3 regions of the Epibacterium sp. HA2-3 genome follow, and region 2 is predicted to be linked to each of the others. Evidence: riboswitches for the same ligand, from Rfam matches in the RefSeq annotation. Region 2 holds a riboswitch; each other region holds the start of a gene.

Region 1 (4,194 bases), 1.4 Mb from region 2:
TGGGCGGGGTCGCGGCCTGCCTTGGCACCGCAGCCCTGATGATCGCACTCAGCGCATTGGCTGCAGGGCGCCTCTCTGCCCCAACATCTGAACGAGCCACGGCATGAGCATCTTCGAAAAATACCTGAGCCTCTGGGTGGCATTGGCGATGACGGCAGGCATTGCGCTTGGCAGTCTGGCCCCCGGCGTGATGGAGGCCATCGCCGCGCTGGAGGTGGCCCGTGTCAATCTGGTGGTCGCGGCACTGATCTGGGCCATGGTTTACCCGATGATGATTGGCGTGAACCCACGAAGCCTGCGGGACGTGGCGCGCCAGCCCAAGGGCCTTGCGATCACGCTGGTGGTCAACTGGCTGATCAAACCCTTTACCATGGCCGCACTTGGCGTGCTGTTCTTCGAGGTGATCTTTGCACCCTTTCTGGAGCCCCAAGACGCACAGCAGTATATCGCGGGGCTGATCCTTTTGGGGGCCGCGCCCTGCACCGCGATGGTTTTTGTGTGGTCGCAACTCACCCGGGGCGACGAAAGCTACACCCTGCTGCAAGTCTCGGTGAACGATCTCATCATGGTGGTGGCCTTTGCCCCTATCGTGGCCTTTCTCTTGGGTGTCACGGACATTGAGGTGCCATGGAGCACGCTGATCCTGTCGGCGGTGCTGTTTGTTGCTCTGCCGCTGATGGCCGGTCTCTGGACCCGCAACCGCTTGGCGGAAGAGGCGCGCATCACGGCCTTTCTCGCACGGATCAAACCGCTCTCGATGCTGGGGCTGATCGCAACGGTGGTGATCCTGTTTGGCCTGCAAGGTCAGGTCATTCTGGACCGCCCAAGCGTGATTGCGATGATCGCCGTGCCCATCCTGATCCAGAGCTACGGGATCTTCTTTCTCGCCTATGGCGCCGCCTATGCGCTGCGGGTGCCACATCGGATCGCAGCACCCTGCGCGCTGATCGGGACGTCGAATTTCTTTGAACTGGCGGTGGCTGTCGCGATCAGCCTCTTTGGGCTTCACTCCGGGGCGGCGCTCGCAACCGTGGTTGGCGTACTGGTCGAGGTTCCAGTGATGCTGACACTGGTGGCCTTTGCCAATCGCACCCGTGCCAGGTTTGCCTTGACCGGAGCAGACCACCAGGCAAGCTGAGCCCTCATGCGCTGAGGAGGTCCACCATGTCCGAGGTCACTGCAAGCTGCCTGTGCGGCGATATCCGCGTCAGAGCCTCCGGCCCCCCCATCGGTGTCGGCCTGTGTCACTGCATGGATTGTCGCAAGCACCATGGTGCGGTGTTCTGGGCCGCGGCGGTTTACCCGGCTGAGGAGGTCGAAGTATTCGGCCAGACGCAACAATATCAGGGCCGACATTTTTGCCCGAGATGCGGATCATCGGTCTATTCATGCAGCGAAGGTGAGGTAGAACTCCATCTCGGAGCAATGGATCAGCCAAACCAGTTCACGCCGACCTATGAGCTATGGACAGACCGGCGCGAGCACTGGCTCACCCCGCTCGCCAGAGCCCATCAGCACTCTCGCAATCGCGGGGCGTGAGGGCCGGGACGGCGCGCGCCGGAGGCGTCTTTGTATGTAGTATGTCTTGCAGGACACAGCTGCGCGACAATTTCACACGGCCCGTCTGATCCAAGACTGTGGATAAAGATGGGGGTAAGGGTGTGCGAATTTGCCGATCCCCTTACATTGCAGCCACAAAGAAACCGCGGGCGAACACCCTGCCCTGTGGAAAACAAAAATCAACGCGTCCTACACCATATATTGACCATTTCGCGCATCTGCATCAATATCGTGTTGCTTTGGTTCTTTCGAGGCGACTCGCAAGCGAAGAGGGAAACTGGTGAAAATCCGGTGCTGCCCCCGCAACTGTAAGCGGCAAGCCCTGCCCGTGCCACTGACGCATTGCTGCGTTGGGAAGGCGGGAGGGGGCGTTTGAGCCGCGAAGCCAGGAGACCTGCCAGAGCACGACACACGACGACCGCGGCGGTGGGCCCGGACGCGTCATCTGACACCGGAACCGGTGTCGGCTGCCGTGGCCTCTCCGCCCAGAAGGACAACACCTGAGGGGATCTTGCAGATGAGCATCACTGTCTATTCAAAACCTGCCTGCGTGCAGTGCACCGCCACCACCCGCGCTCTTGAGGCGAAAGGGATCTCTTTTGACCTCGTTGATCTGACACAAGATGCCGCTGCTCTGGAAATGGTGCAGGGTCTGGGCTATCGTCAAGCACCCGTGGTGGTCGCTGGCGAAGAGCACTGGGCTGGTTTTCGCCCTGACCTGATCGGCCAGTTGGCATAAAGGTAAAAGGTGACCGGGTAAGTGGTCGGGCTTGTCTATTACTCCTCCCGTTCGGGCAATACGGCCCGTTTGATGGAGCGACTGGGGCTTGAGGCTCTGCGGCTGCCGCAGACGGAGCCTTCCCCCGAGGTAGATGCGCCCTACGTGTTGGTGACGCCAACCTTTGCCGATGGTGAAGGCCGGGGCGCAGTGCCAAAACCGGTCATCAAATTTCTGAATAACAGCCGCAATCGTGCCCTCCTCAGGGGTGTGATTGCCGGAGGCAACCGCAACTTTGGTGACACCTTTGCCCTCGCGGGGGATGTGATCGCCAAGAAATGCAATGTCCCCGTCCTTTACCGCTTTGAGTTGGCGGGAACCGAAACAGACATCGCCCGCATGCGCGCGGGCCTCGCCCGGTTCTGGGCGGCACAGGAGCAGCAGACATGCTTGACGCAAGCGTAACCGCCGATCTCGACTATCACGCGCTGAACGCGATGTTGAACCTCTATGACGACGAGGGCAACATCCAGTTCGACGCCGACCGTATGGCGGCCCGGCAGTATTTCCTGCAACATGTGAACCAGAACACCGTGTTCTTTCACTCGCTGGATGAAAAGCTCGGCTACCTCGTCGAGAAAGGCTATTACGAGCCCGAAGTGCTGGATCAATATTCCCGCAACTTCCACCGCAAGATCTGGGACGCGGCCTACGCCAAGAAGTTCCGCTTCCCGTCCTTCCTCGGGGCGTTCAAATACTACACCTCCTACACGCTCAAGACCCGTGACGGGCAGCGCTATCTCGAGCGCTATGAAGATCGTGTGGTGATGAACGCGCTGACGCTGGCACGTGGCGATGAAAAGCTCGCGATGAAGCTGATGTCAGAGATCATCGACGGTCGTTTCCAGCCTGCAACGCCAACCTTCCTCAATGCCGGCAAAAAGGCCCGTGGCGAGTTTGTGTCCTGCTTCCTCTTGCGTCTCGAAGACAACATGGAGTCGATCGGGCGCGGCATCAACTCGGCGCTGCAACTGTCGAAGCGCGGCGGTGGCGTGGCCTTGATGCTGACCAACATTCGTGAACACGGCGCCCCGATCAAGGGCATCGAGAACCAGTCTTCGGGCGTCATCCCGGTGATGAAGCTTCTTGAGGACAGCTTTTCCTACGCCAACCAGCTGGGCGCACGCCAGGGCGCCGGCGCGGTTTATCTGAACGCGCATCACCCGGACATTCTGCGTTTCTTAGATACCAAGCGCGAAAACGCGGATGAGAAGATCCGCATCAAGACGCTGTCGCTGGGCGTGGTGATCCCGGATATCACCTTCCAACTCGCCAAGAAAAACGAGGACATGTATCTGTTCTCGCCGCATGACGTGGAAAAGGTCTACGGTCAGGCCTTCTCGGAAATCTCGGTCACCGAGAAATATCACGAGATGGTCGACAACCCGCAGATCCGCAAAAAGAAGATCAACGCGCGCGCGTTCTTCCAGACCATTGCCGAGATCCAGTTCGAGTCCGGCTACCCTTACATCATGTTCGAGGACACGGTGAATGCCGCAAACCCGATTGCGGGCCGCATTGCGATGTCGAACCTCTGCTCGGAGATCCTGCAGGTCAACGAGCCGTCCAAATTCAATGACGACCTGTCCTATGAGCAGATGGGCACGGATATTTCCTGCAACCTTGGCTCCATGAACATCGCCCGTGCGATGGACGGTGGCGATCTGGCAGGCACCGTGGGTACCGCGATCCGCGCGCTCAATGCAGTGTCTGAAATGTCGAGCATCGATTCTGTGCCTTCCATCCGCAAGGGCAATGAAGAAGGCCACGCCATTGGTCTCGGTCAGATGAACCTGCATGGATACCTCGCCCGCGAGCGCATCCATTACGGCAGCGCAGAAGGTGTGGATTTCACC
Region 2 (4,194 bases):
GGATGGGCTGGCCGGTGGTGCTGGTGATTGATGTGGGCGGTCAGGCGCAGTCGGCGGCGGCCACCGCGCTGGGGTTCAAGATGTATAACCCCGATCTGCCCTTTGCCGGAGTGATCCTGAACCGGGTCGCGAGTCCCCGTCACGACCGGCTTACCCGGCTTGGGATGGAGCGGGCGGGCGTCAAGGTGCTGGGCTCCCTGCCGAGACGCGGCGATCTGGCGCTGCCCGAACGCCATCTCGGCCTCATTCAGGCGGTTGAACACCCCGATCTTGAGGCCGCAATCGCCGGCTATGCGGCCTTCTTGCGCGAAAACGTCGACATTGACGCGATCCGGGCGGTGGCCAGCTCCGCCGCAGCGCCGGCCCCTCGCGCCCTGCCGCGTCCGCCCGCACAACGCATCGCACTGGCGCGTGATGCGGCGTTTTCCTTTACCTATCCGCATCTTCTCGAGGGTTGGCGCGCCGCCGGAGCAGAGATCCTGCCCTTCTCGCCGCTCAACAATGAAGCCCCCGCCAAGGACGCCGATCTGGTCTGGCTGCCCGGGGGCTATCCCGAGTTACACGGCTCCACCCTCGCCGCAGCCGACACCTGGCGCAAAGGCATGGCAGAGCACGCAAAGACCAAACCGGTGCATGGCGAATGCGGCGGCTACATGGCCCTTGGCGAGGCCTTGATCGACAAGGACGGCACGCGGCACCAGATGGCGGGGCTCCTTGGGCTTGTGACATCCTATGAAAAGCGCAAGTTCCACCTCGGGTATCGCCGCGCAGCGCTAGAAGCGCCGATGCCGGGCTTTGACAGCGGCGCGTTTCTGCGCGGACATGAGTTCCATTATTCGACCATCCTCGATGAGCCAGACGCCCCACTGGCCCGGGTGATGGACGCCGACGGCAACCCGGTGCCCGAGACCGGCTCCGTCAAAGGCCATGTCACCGGCACGTTCTTTCACCTCATCACCGGAGAGCAGCCATGAGCGGGTTTGTCAGTTTTGTGTCCTCCGGGCCGGGCGATCCCGAGCTTTTGACCCTCAAGGCGGTCAAGCGGCTGGAGGCGGCTGACGCGGTACTGTTTGATGATCTGTCCTCCGGGCCGATCCTTACCCATGCGCGCGCGGATGCGGATATGGTCGGCGTCGGAAAACGCGCCGGACGCCCCTCGCCCAAGCAAGACCACGTCAGCCAGCTCTTGGTGGAATACGCCCAGTCCGGCGCCCATGTGGTGCGTCTGAAATCGGGCGATTCAGGTGTATTTGGGCGCCTCGAAGAAGAAATGGTGGCGCTGCGCGCCGCTGGCATCAAATACGAGATCATTCCCGGTGTCACCGCCGCCTCGGCAGCCGCTGCGGCGGCGGGTATTCCGCTCACGCGGCGGCTGACGGCACGGCGCCTGCAGTTTATCACGGGCCATGACGTGACCGGCGGCCTGCCCGAGCATATGAACCTCACCGCTCTTGCAGACCCCGAGGCCACAACCGTGGTCTACATGGGCAAACGCACCTTTGCGACTTTGCTTGAGCTGCTTCTTGAGGCAGGCCTGCCAGAGACCACACCGGCGCTGGTGGCACTTGGGGTCTCGACCCCCGCCCAAGAGCTGCACCGGGTGACAGTGGCCGCCCTGCCGGACCTCCTGGAGACCATCACCTCCCCCGCGCCAGTGTTGATCCTTTATGGCCCCTTGGCCGACGATGACGCGCTCGTGTCGCAATGACCGCACCGGTGATCTCGCTGTGCCGGACCTGCCAAGATGCCGATCCCGCGCTGCTGCCCCAATTGGCAGCGGCGCTGCGGGAGGCTCATCCAAGGGCCCTGCTGCAATCGGTTGACTGCATGTCGGGTTGTGCACGCCCGCAGACCCTCTCGGTGCGCCAAAGCGGCAAGACGGCCTATCTCTTTGGGGAGATCACAGCAGCGGACCTACCGGATATACTCAGGTTTCTGCGGCTCTACGAGGCAAGCGCCGATGGCACCTTCACGGATGCGCGCCCAATTGGCGAGCTGAGGTTCAAAGCCATCGCGCGCATCCCTGCTCCCCTGCCCGAAACTACTGCCGCGTCACAAACTGGCTCCACCGCCTCTCCCGAGGAGTGAGGCTGCCAGTCAAAGACCACCTGCGTGATAAAATGCCGCGAATGCGCGCTTCAAGGGCGGTTTCATGCTTGACCGATCGCGCGCCCGCGCCGCATTGTCGACGGCATACGGTGTCCCAGAGCGCAAAGCGCCGGGACTGAAACGGGAATGAGGAACGGCGGACCCAATCGCGGCGCCAAAGCCTCAACCGCCCCCGCGACTGTGAGCGGTGAGCGACATTCAGCATCCACTGGCCGCTGGGCCGGGAAGGAGAATGATCGCCGCGACCCGCGAGTCAGGAGACCGGCCGTATGAAACGAGGACAGTGAATGTGTCGTCGGGTGTGACGACACGGAGGACGAATTATGACGACCAAGACGCTCAACACGACCGCTTCTGCCAGCCAGATCATCCCGGTTCTTTTCGCCGTGGTACTGGGTCTGGGGATCATCACCGTGACCGGCCATGTGCAGGCCTCCACCCTGCATGATGCTGCGCATGATGTGCGCCACGCGACCGGCTTCCCCTGCCACTAAGCAGATGTTCGCACGCATTTTGACCGGCGCGTTGTTCGCTGGTGCTGCAGCGGGGCTGATTGCCGCCCTTCTGCAGCTTTTCTTCGTGCAGCCGGTGCTTTTGCATGCCGAACTCTATGAATCGGGCGCGCTTGTGCATTTCGGCGGCGAGACCGTATCCGCCCATCCCGAATTGCCGGGTATCTTTGACGAGCCGATGCGCAATTTGCTCAGCATCCTCTTCACCATGCTGATTTACACTGGCTACGCGCTGATCCTGGTGGCCTTGATGTCGGTTGCGGAGCGGCAAGGCCATGAAATCCGCACCGGACAGGGCCTGCTGTGGGGATTGGCTGGCTTTGTGGCGCTTCACTTTGCGCCCGGTTTTTCGCTCGCACCAGAAGTGCCCGGCGTTGCCGCCGCCGATGTGGGCGCCCGTCAGATCTGGTGGGCCGCCACAGTGGCGAGCGCAGGTGTTGCAATGTGGCTGATCGCTTTTGGCGGTAATCTGGTGGCCTATGTGGTGGCCGCGCTCTTGTTGATGGCGCCGCATGTGATCGGCGCGCCGGAGCCCGAGACCTTTGCCGGTCCGGTGCCCACCGAGATCGGCGCCCTTTTTGCGGCGCGCGCCTTGGGGATCGGCATGGCGGCATGGGCGTTGCTCGGCGTGTTCTGTGCCTATTTCTGGCAGACCGAAGCCGCACATGCGGATGCCAACACTTAGGCGGTCCTCCAGGCTGTCCCCGCTGCGTCATTGCATGCAGCGGGGACAGCCTGCGAGACTGCGCTGCAGCCTCAAATACGTTTACTTTCCGGAGAATGACCTTCCATGTCCCGTTCGCTTGCTCTGTTTGCCATTGGCCTTGTGTTTGGGGGCGGTATCGGATTTCTGACCGCCGCAGGAAACGGCGTCACCCTGGATGGGCATGATCACTCTGATCCTGCGCACCACGGTGGCGGATCCGGCGTGGCCACGCACGACCATTCCGCACTGGTGAATTCCCCCTCTGGTCCAGAGGCGCCCTCGGTCGAGATCCACGTCACGCCCGACGCGATGTCCGGTTGGAACCTGCAAGTGGAGACCAAGAACTTTCGCTTCGCCCCGGAGCATGCCTCGGGGGCCGATCAACCCGGCGAGGGCCATGCACATGTCTATGTGAACGGCGAGAAGATCACGCGCCTCTACGGGTCCTGGCTGCATCTTGCGGCCTTGCCCGAAGGCGAGACCGAGGTGAAAGTCTCTCTGAGTTCCAACAGCCATGGCACCATCGCCGTCGACGGCGTGCCGGTCGAGGCGCGCGTTGTGGTGAGTGCCCCCTGATGGGGCACTCTTGACCTCTTTGCGCGGGCGTCCCATTGCGGGGCGACGGATTTAACGGATGGAGAGCCTTCTATGCTCCAGCTCAGCCTGATCGGGATCGGCACCGGCAACCCCAAGCACCTGACCCGCGAGGCGATGGAGGCAATCTGCGCGCAGGATTTGATCCTGATACCCAACAAGGGCGCAGGCAAGGACGACCTTGCCGGGCTGCGGCAAGCGATCTGCGCCGATGTCCTGGCGGGCGCGGCATCGGCGCCCAAGATCGTCGAATTCGACCTTCCCGTGCGTGAT
Region 3 (4,194 bases), on a different replicon from region 2:
GGGCGGGATCAGAGAGGCGAGGGTGCCGCCTGCGGCGACCACCCCAGCTGCAAAACGCTTGTTGTAGCCAACCGCCAGCATTTCCGGGATGCCGATCCGGGCAAAGACCGCAGCGGTCGCAACCGATGCGCCCGAAACGGCGGCAAACCCTGCTGTGGCAAAAACGGTGGATACCGCAAGGCCCCCGGGTACCCAGGCAACCCAGCGCTTTGCGGCCTCAAACAGTGCCGTGGTCAGGCGGGCGTAGTAGGCGAGGTAACCAATCAAAATAAAGGTCGGGATGAGACTGAGCGCCTGGCTCGAAACCTTTGAGTGCGGTACTTGGCCCGCAATTTTTACACTAATTTCAACAGCTTTCCAGAAACGCTCCGGGTTATAGTCAAAGCCGTTCCACCGAAGCCACACAAGACCCACAAAGCCCGCAAGCCCGGCGGCAAACGCAACCCGCATGCCCAGCACAACAAGCACCATCATTCCGGCGGTGACCCAGAGGCCGATTTCGATATCAGTCATTGCCGACCTCCTTGAGTTGCTCCGCCTCAGCAGCGGCTTGCTCGGCGACGGATTGGATGAGCGGTACGGCCGCAGGGCTCTGGAGTCCCAGAACGAAGGCGCGGGCATAGGCCGTCATCTGCAACAGGAGCCGCGCTGAGAGCACAGCCAAGGCAACCGGCACCACCAGCTTGGATGGCCAGATCGGCAGGCCGATGTCGATGGAGCTGTCGCGCGAACACAGCGGGCGGGCGCAATCAAACGAACGGTCGAAATGGGCCCAGGAGCCCCAGACCAAGGCGATCACCAGCACCAGCATGCAGAACACGGTGATGAATTCAAAAAGCCAAAGCGCGCGACCCTTTAGCCGTCCCACGAGGATGTCCATGCGGATGTGGGAACCTTCGCGTTGCACATAGGAGACGCCCAGGATGGCGATCAAGGGCATCAGTGCTTCGATATAATCCACATAGCCGGGCAGGGGGCCGTCCATCAGGCCGATCTTGTCGAAAAATGGCGCCAGAAATGTCCGATCCAACTGACGGCCGGCCACGGAATATGCGGCCAGGAACATGAGTGAAAAGGCCGCAAGACCGCTCAGAATTGCTGTGACGCGCTCAATGGGCAAAAGGGCCCGATCCAGCTTTGACAAAATGCTGGCATCGCTGAGCACGGTTGATGAACCTGCCATAGCTTCCCCCGATATGTGATTATTGGTGAGATACGCAGAAGCCCGGACCAATTGGTCCGGGCCGTAGGCCATAGGCCATTGCGTTCAGATCAGCTGCCGTTGCGGTGATCTGCGAGCGTTTTCTGAACCAGATCATAGAGCTCCTGACCCGGCAGGCCCTGTGCTTCCATATCCTTGATCCAAGCGTCGCGGATCGGCTCAGCCGCAGTAGAGCGGAATTCTGCGAGCACCTCTTCCGAGATCTCGACCTTTTCGACGCCTTTTTCCTCGAGAACGCTATCCCACTTCTTCAGCAGCTCGCCGTAGTTCGCCAGGTAGTGATCCAGCGCTTCGGCAACCGAGCTGTCCAGCGCTTCGCGCTCGGCGTCAGAGAGGCTTTCGTAAGCGTCAATGTTGACCACAACCGGGCAGTTCACGGTGCCGGGGTTGAGGTTAGCGGTCCACCAGTCAGCGCGGTTGATGGTGCCAAAGCTCAGATGCGCATGTTGTGCGAACGCTACGGTGTCGACCACACCGGATTCCATCGCCTGATAGGCCTCGGTCGCGGTGACGGAGGTCGGAACGGCGCCAACAGCCTTGAAGGCTTCGCCGATACCGCCGGTTGCCCGCACGCGCATGCCTTCGAATTCCGCCAGATCATCACGCACATCACCGGTGCCGACGATATTATATTGCGGCATCGGCGAGGTCATGAGCAGCTTTGCGTTCCACTGCGCCATTTCCTCGGCTGCGGCGGGGTGGTTGTAGACCGCGCTAGAGACCGCAACCTCCTCTTCGAGGTTGGAAATGCCCAGGAAGGGCAATTCAAGAACGGTAATCACGCGGTTTTTGTCGCGGTGATAGCCGGCGCAGAACTGCGCCATCTCAAACGCGCCAATCGAGATCCCGTCGAGATTCTCGCGGTTTTTGGACAGTCCACCATAGCTGATGTTCATGGTGAATTCGCCGTCGGTTTTCTCGGACACCAGTTCAGCGAGCTTTTCGACGTGCTCGGTAAAGGCGCGGCGTTTGCCCCAAACCGAGACATTCCACTCTGTGGCCATGGCTTCTGCCGCAAAGGCAAAGCTCACGGATGCAACAGCGGTAAGTCCCAAGAATTTTTTCATATTTTCCTCCCCAGTCGGATTTTACCGTATTTGTTTATGTGCGGCAGGATCACCAAATTGAGTGGCTTTGCCAACCCCAAACTTCGCGCTGGTTTGGCAAAGCTCCGATGAGCGCGCTCCGGCCTGCGTCTCAGAAATGCGTCGATGGGCCAAAGGTTCAAGAGGCTGCGCGATCCATGCATGTTTTTGCGGATGTGAGGCGGGCTTGTCTCGAACTCAATAAACAACGTCGCAAATTGGAGATCGGGCGCGGCAAATCTCGATACAACTCTGCCCTACGAGGTGCTGTCCGGGCTTTCCGGACGGAGAATTGGGAAGCCGGTGCGATTCCGGCGCTGCCCCCGCAACGGTCATGGGATTCGCGGGCGTAACATCTGCCACTGGGAGGAGGACCCGGGAAGGCGTTGCGCTCCGACCAGCAGGTCACCCCCAGAGCCCGGAAACCAGCCTCGGCAGATATCGTCAACCGCGGGCGGCGGTTTGGGCATCTTGAAAAGGACGCGGGCACCTCCCTCGCGGCCTCACGGGATCCCATTGCCGTTTGCACTCTACCAACAGGGCGAAGGTTCACATATGTGAACTTTGTCACGGAGCCAGGAAATGCACAGCAATATCAACACGCTGATCGCTAACCACCGCGCAGGACATGCACTTGATCAGGCGTTTTATACCGATGCCGAGGTGTTTCAGACCGATCTTCAGGAGATCTTTTACAAAGAATGGCTTTTTGCCATTCCCGCCTGCGAGCTGGACAAGCCAGGGAGCTACGTCACCCATCAGGTTGGCAACTACAATGTCATCATCGTGCGCGGTGCAGACAATGTCATTCGGGCTTTCCACAATGCTTGTCGTCACCGTGGCTCGGTGATCTGCAAGGCGAAGAAAGGCAACAACCCTAAGCTCGTCTGCCCCTATCACCAGTGGACTTATGAACTGGACGGTCGTCTGCTGTGGGCGCGTGATATGGGGCCTGATTTCGAGCCGAGCAAACATGGGCTCAAGACGGTCCACTGCCGTGAGCTTGCTGGGTTGATCTATATTTGTCTCGCCGATGAGGCCCCGGATTTTGAACGGTTTGCCGAGGTCGCCCGCCCCTATCTGGAGGTTCATGACCTCTCGAACGCCAAGGTCGCCCATGAAAGCTCCATCGTGGAGCGCGGCAACTGGAAGCTGGTCTGGGAGAACAACCGCGAGTGCTACCACTGCGGCGGCAATCACCCCGCGCTCTGCCGGACCTTCCCGGATGATCCCTCCGTGACCGGCATCGAAGGTGGCGAGACCCCGAGCAATTTGCAGGCTCATTTCGACCGCTGTGAGCAGGCCGGGATGCCTTCGGGGTTCCACCTCAGCGGTGATGGCCAGTTCCGTGTCGCGCGCATGCCCCTGAAAGAAGGCGCTGAGAGCTACACGATGGACGGCAAGACCGCCGTGCGTCGCTGGCTGGGCCGTGCAGCCTTTGCGGATGCGGGCTCGTTGCTCAAGTTCCACTACCCGACCACTTGGAACCACTTCCTGTCGGACCATTCGATCGTGTTCCGAGTCACGCCCATCAGCCCCACGGAAACCGAGGTGACGACAAAATGGCTGGTTCACAAAGACGCGGTTGAAGGTGTGGATTACGATCTACAGCGGCTCACCGAGGTTTGGATTGCCACCAATGATGAAGACCGCGAGGTTGTGGAGTTCAACCAGATGGGGATCAACTCGCCGGCCTATGAACCGGGGCCCTATTCCCCGACCCAAGAGAGCGGCGTCCTGCAATTTGTGGAGTGGTATCTCTCCACCCTCAAACGCAACAGCGGCCCACACGCCGTCGCAGCGGAGTGACCCTGATGCCCAGAAACAGCGAACGTACCGTCTGGACTGATGCGGAGATGCTGGAATGCGTCTCCATCATTCCCGAAA

Evidence for each region. Region 2 has a riboswitch for cobalamin ahead of ACZ1HH_RS10335 (CbtB domain-containing protein). Riboswitches for the same ligand answer to the same signal wherever they lie in the genome.
Region 1: another riboswitch for cobalamin. It lies ahead of nrdH (glutaredoxin-like protein NrdH); the one in region 2 lies ahead of ACZ1HH_RS10335 (CbtB domain-containing protein).
Region 3: another riboswitch for cobalamin. It lies ahead of ACZ1HH_RS15985 (aromatic ring-hydroxylating oxygenase subunit alpha); the one in region 2 lies ahead of ACZ1HH_RS10335 (CbtB domain-containing protein).

What each region holds. Positions count from the first base shown of each region.
Region 1 covers NZ_CM172490.1:545,264-549,457, reverse strand. The annotation lists gene arsJ (organoarsenical effux MFS transporter ArsJ) at 1-107, shown strand, start outside; gene arsB (ACR3 family arsenite efflux transporter) at 104-1,138, shown strand; gene ACZ1HH_RS02640 (GFA family protein) at 1,165-1,539, shown strand; cobalamin riboswitch at 1,784-1,976, shown strand; gene nrdH (glutaredoxin-like protein NrdH) at 2,078-2,299, shown strand; gene nrdI (class Ib ribonucleoside-diphosphate reductase assembly flavoprotein NrdI) at 2,321-2,743, shown strand; gene nrdE (class 1b ribonucleoside-diphosphate reductase subunit alpha) at 2,725-4,194, shown strand, end outside.
Region 2 covers NZ_CM172490.1:2,201,487-2,205,680, forward strand. The annotation lists gene ACZ1HH_RS10320 (cobyrinic acid a,c-diamide synthase CobB) at 1-974, shown strand, start outside; gene cobA (uroporphyrinogen-III C-methyltransferase) at 971-1,708, shown strand; gene ACZ1HH_RS10330 (DUF1636 family protein) at 1,705-2,088, shown strand; cobalamin riboswitch at 2,180-2,393, shown strand; gene ACZ1HH_RS10335 (CbtB domain-containing protein) at 2,433-2,603, shown strand; gene ACZ1HH_RS10340 (CbtA family protein) at 2,608-3,306, shown strand; gene ACZ1HH_RS10345 (hypothetical protein) at 3,412-3,903, shown strand; gene cobF (precorrin-6A synthase (deacetylating)) at 3,976-4,194, shown strand, end outside.
Region 3 covers NZ_JBVFUL020000002.1:311,309-315,502, reverse strand. The annotation lists gene ACZ1HH_RS16000 (TRAP transporter large permease) at 1-513, opposite strand, end outside; gene ACZ1HH_RS15995 (TRAP transporter small permease subunit) at 506-1,183, opposite strand; gene ACZ1HH_RS15990 (C4-dicarboxylate TRAP transporter substrate-binding protein) at 1,273-2,289, opposite strand; cobalamin riboswitch at 2,553-2,755, shown strand; gene ACZ1HH_RS15985 (aromatic ring-hydroxylating oxygenase subunit alpha) at 2,890-4,116, shown strand; gene ACZ1HH_RS15980 (FAD-binding oxidoreductase) at 4,122-4,194, shown strand, end outside.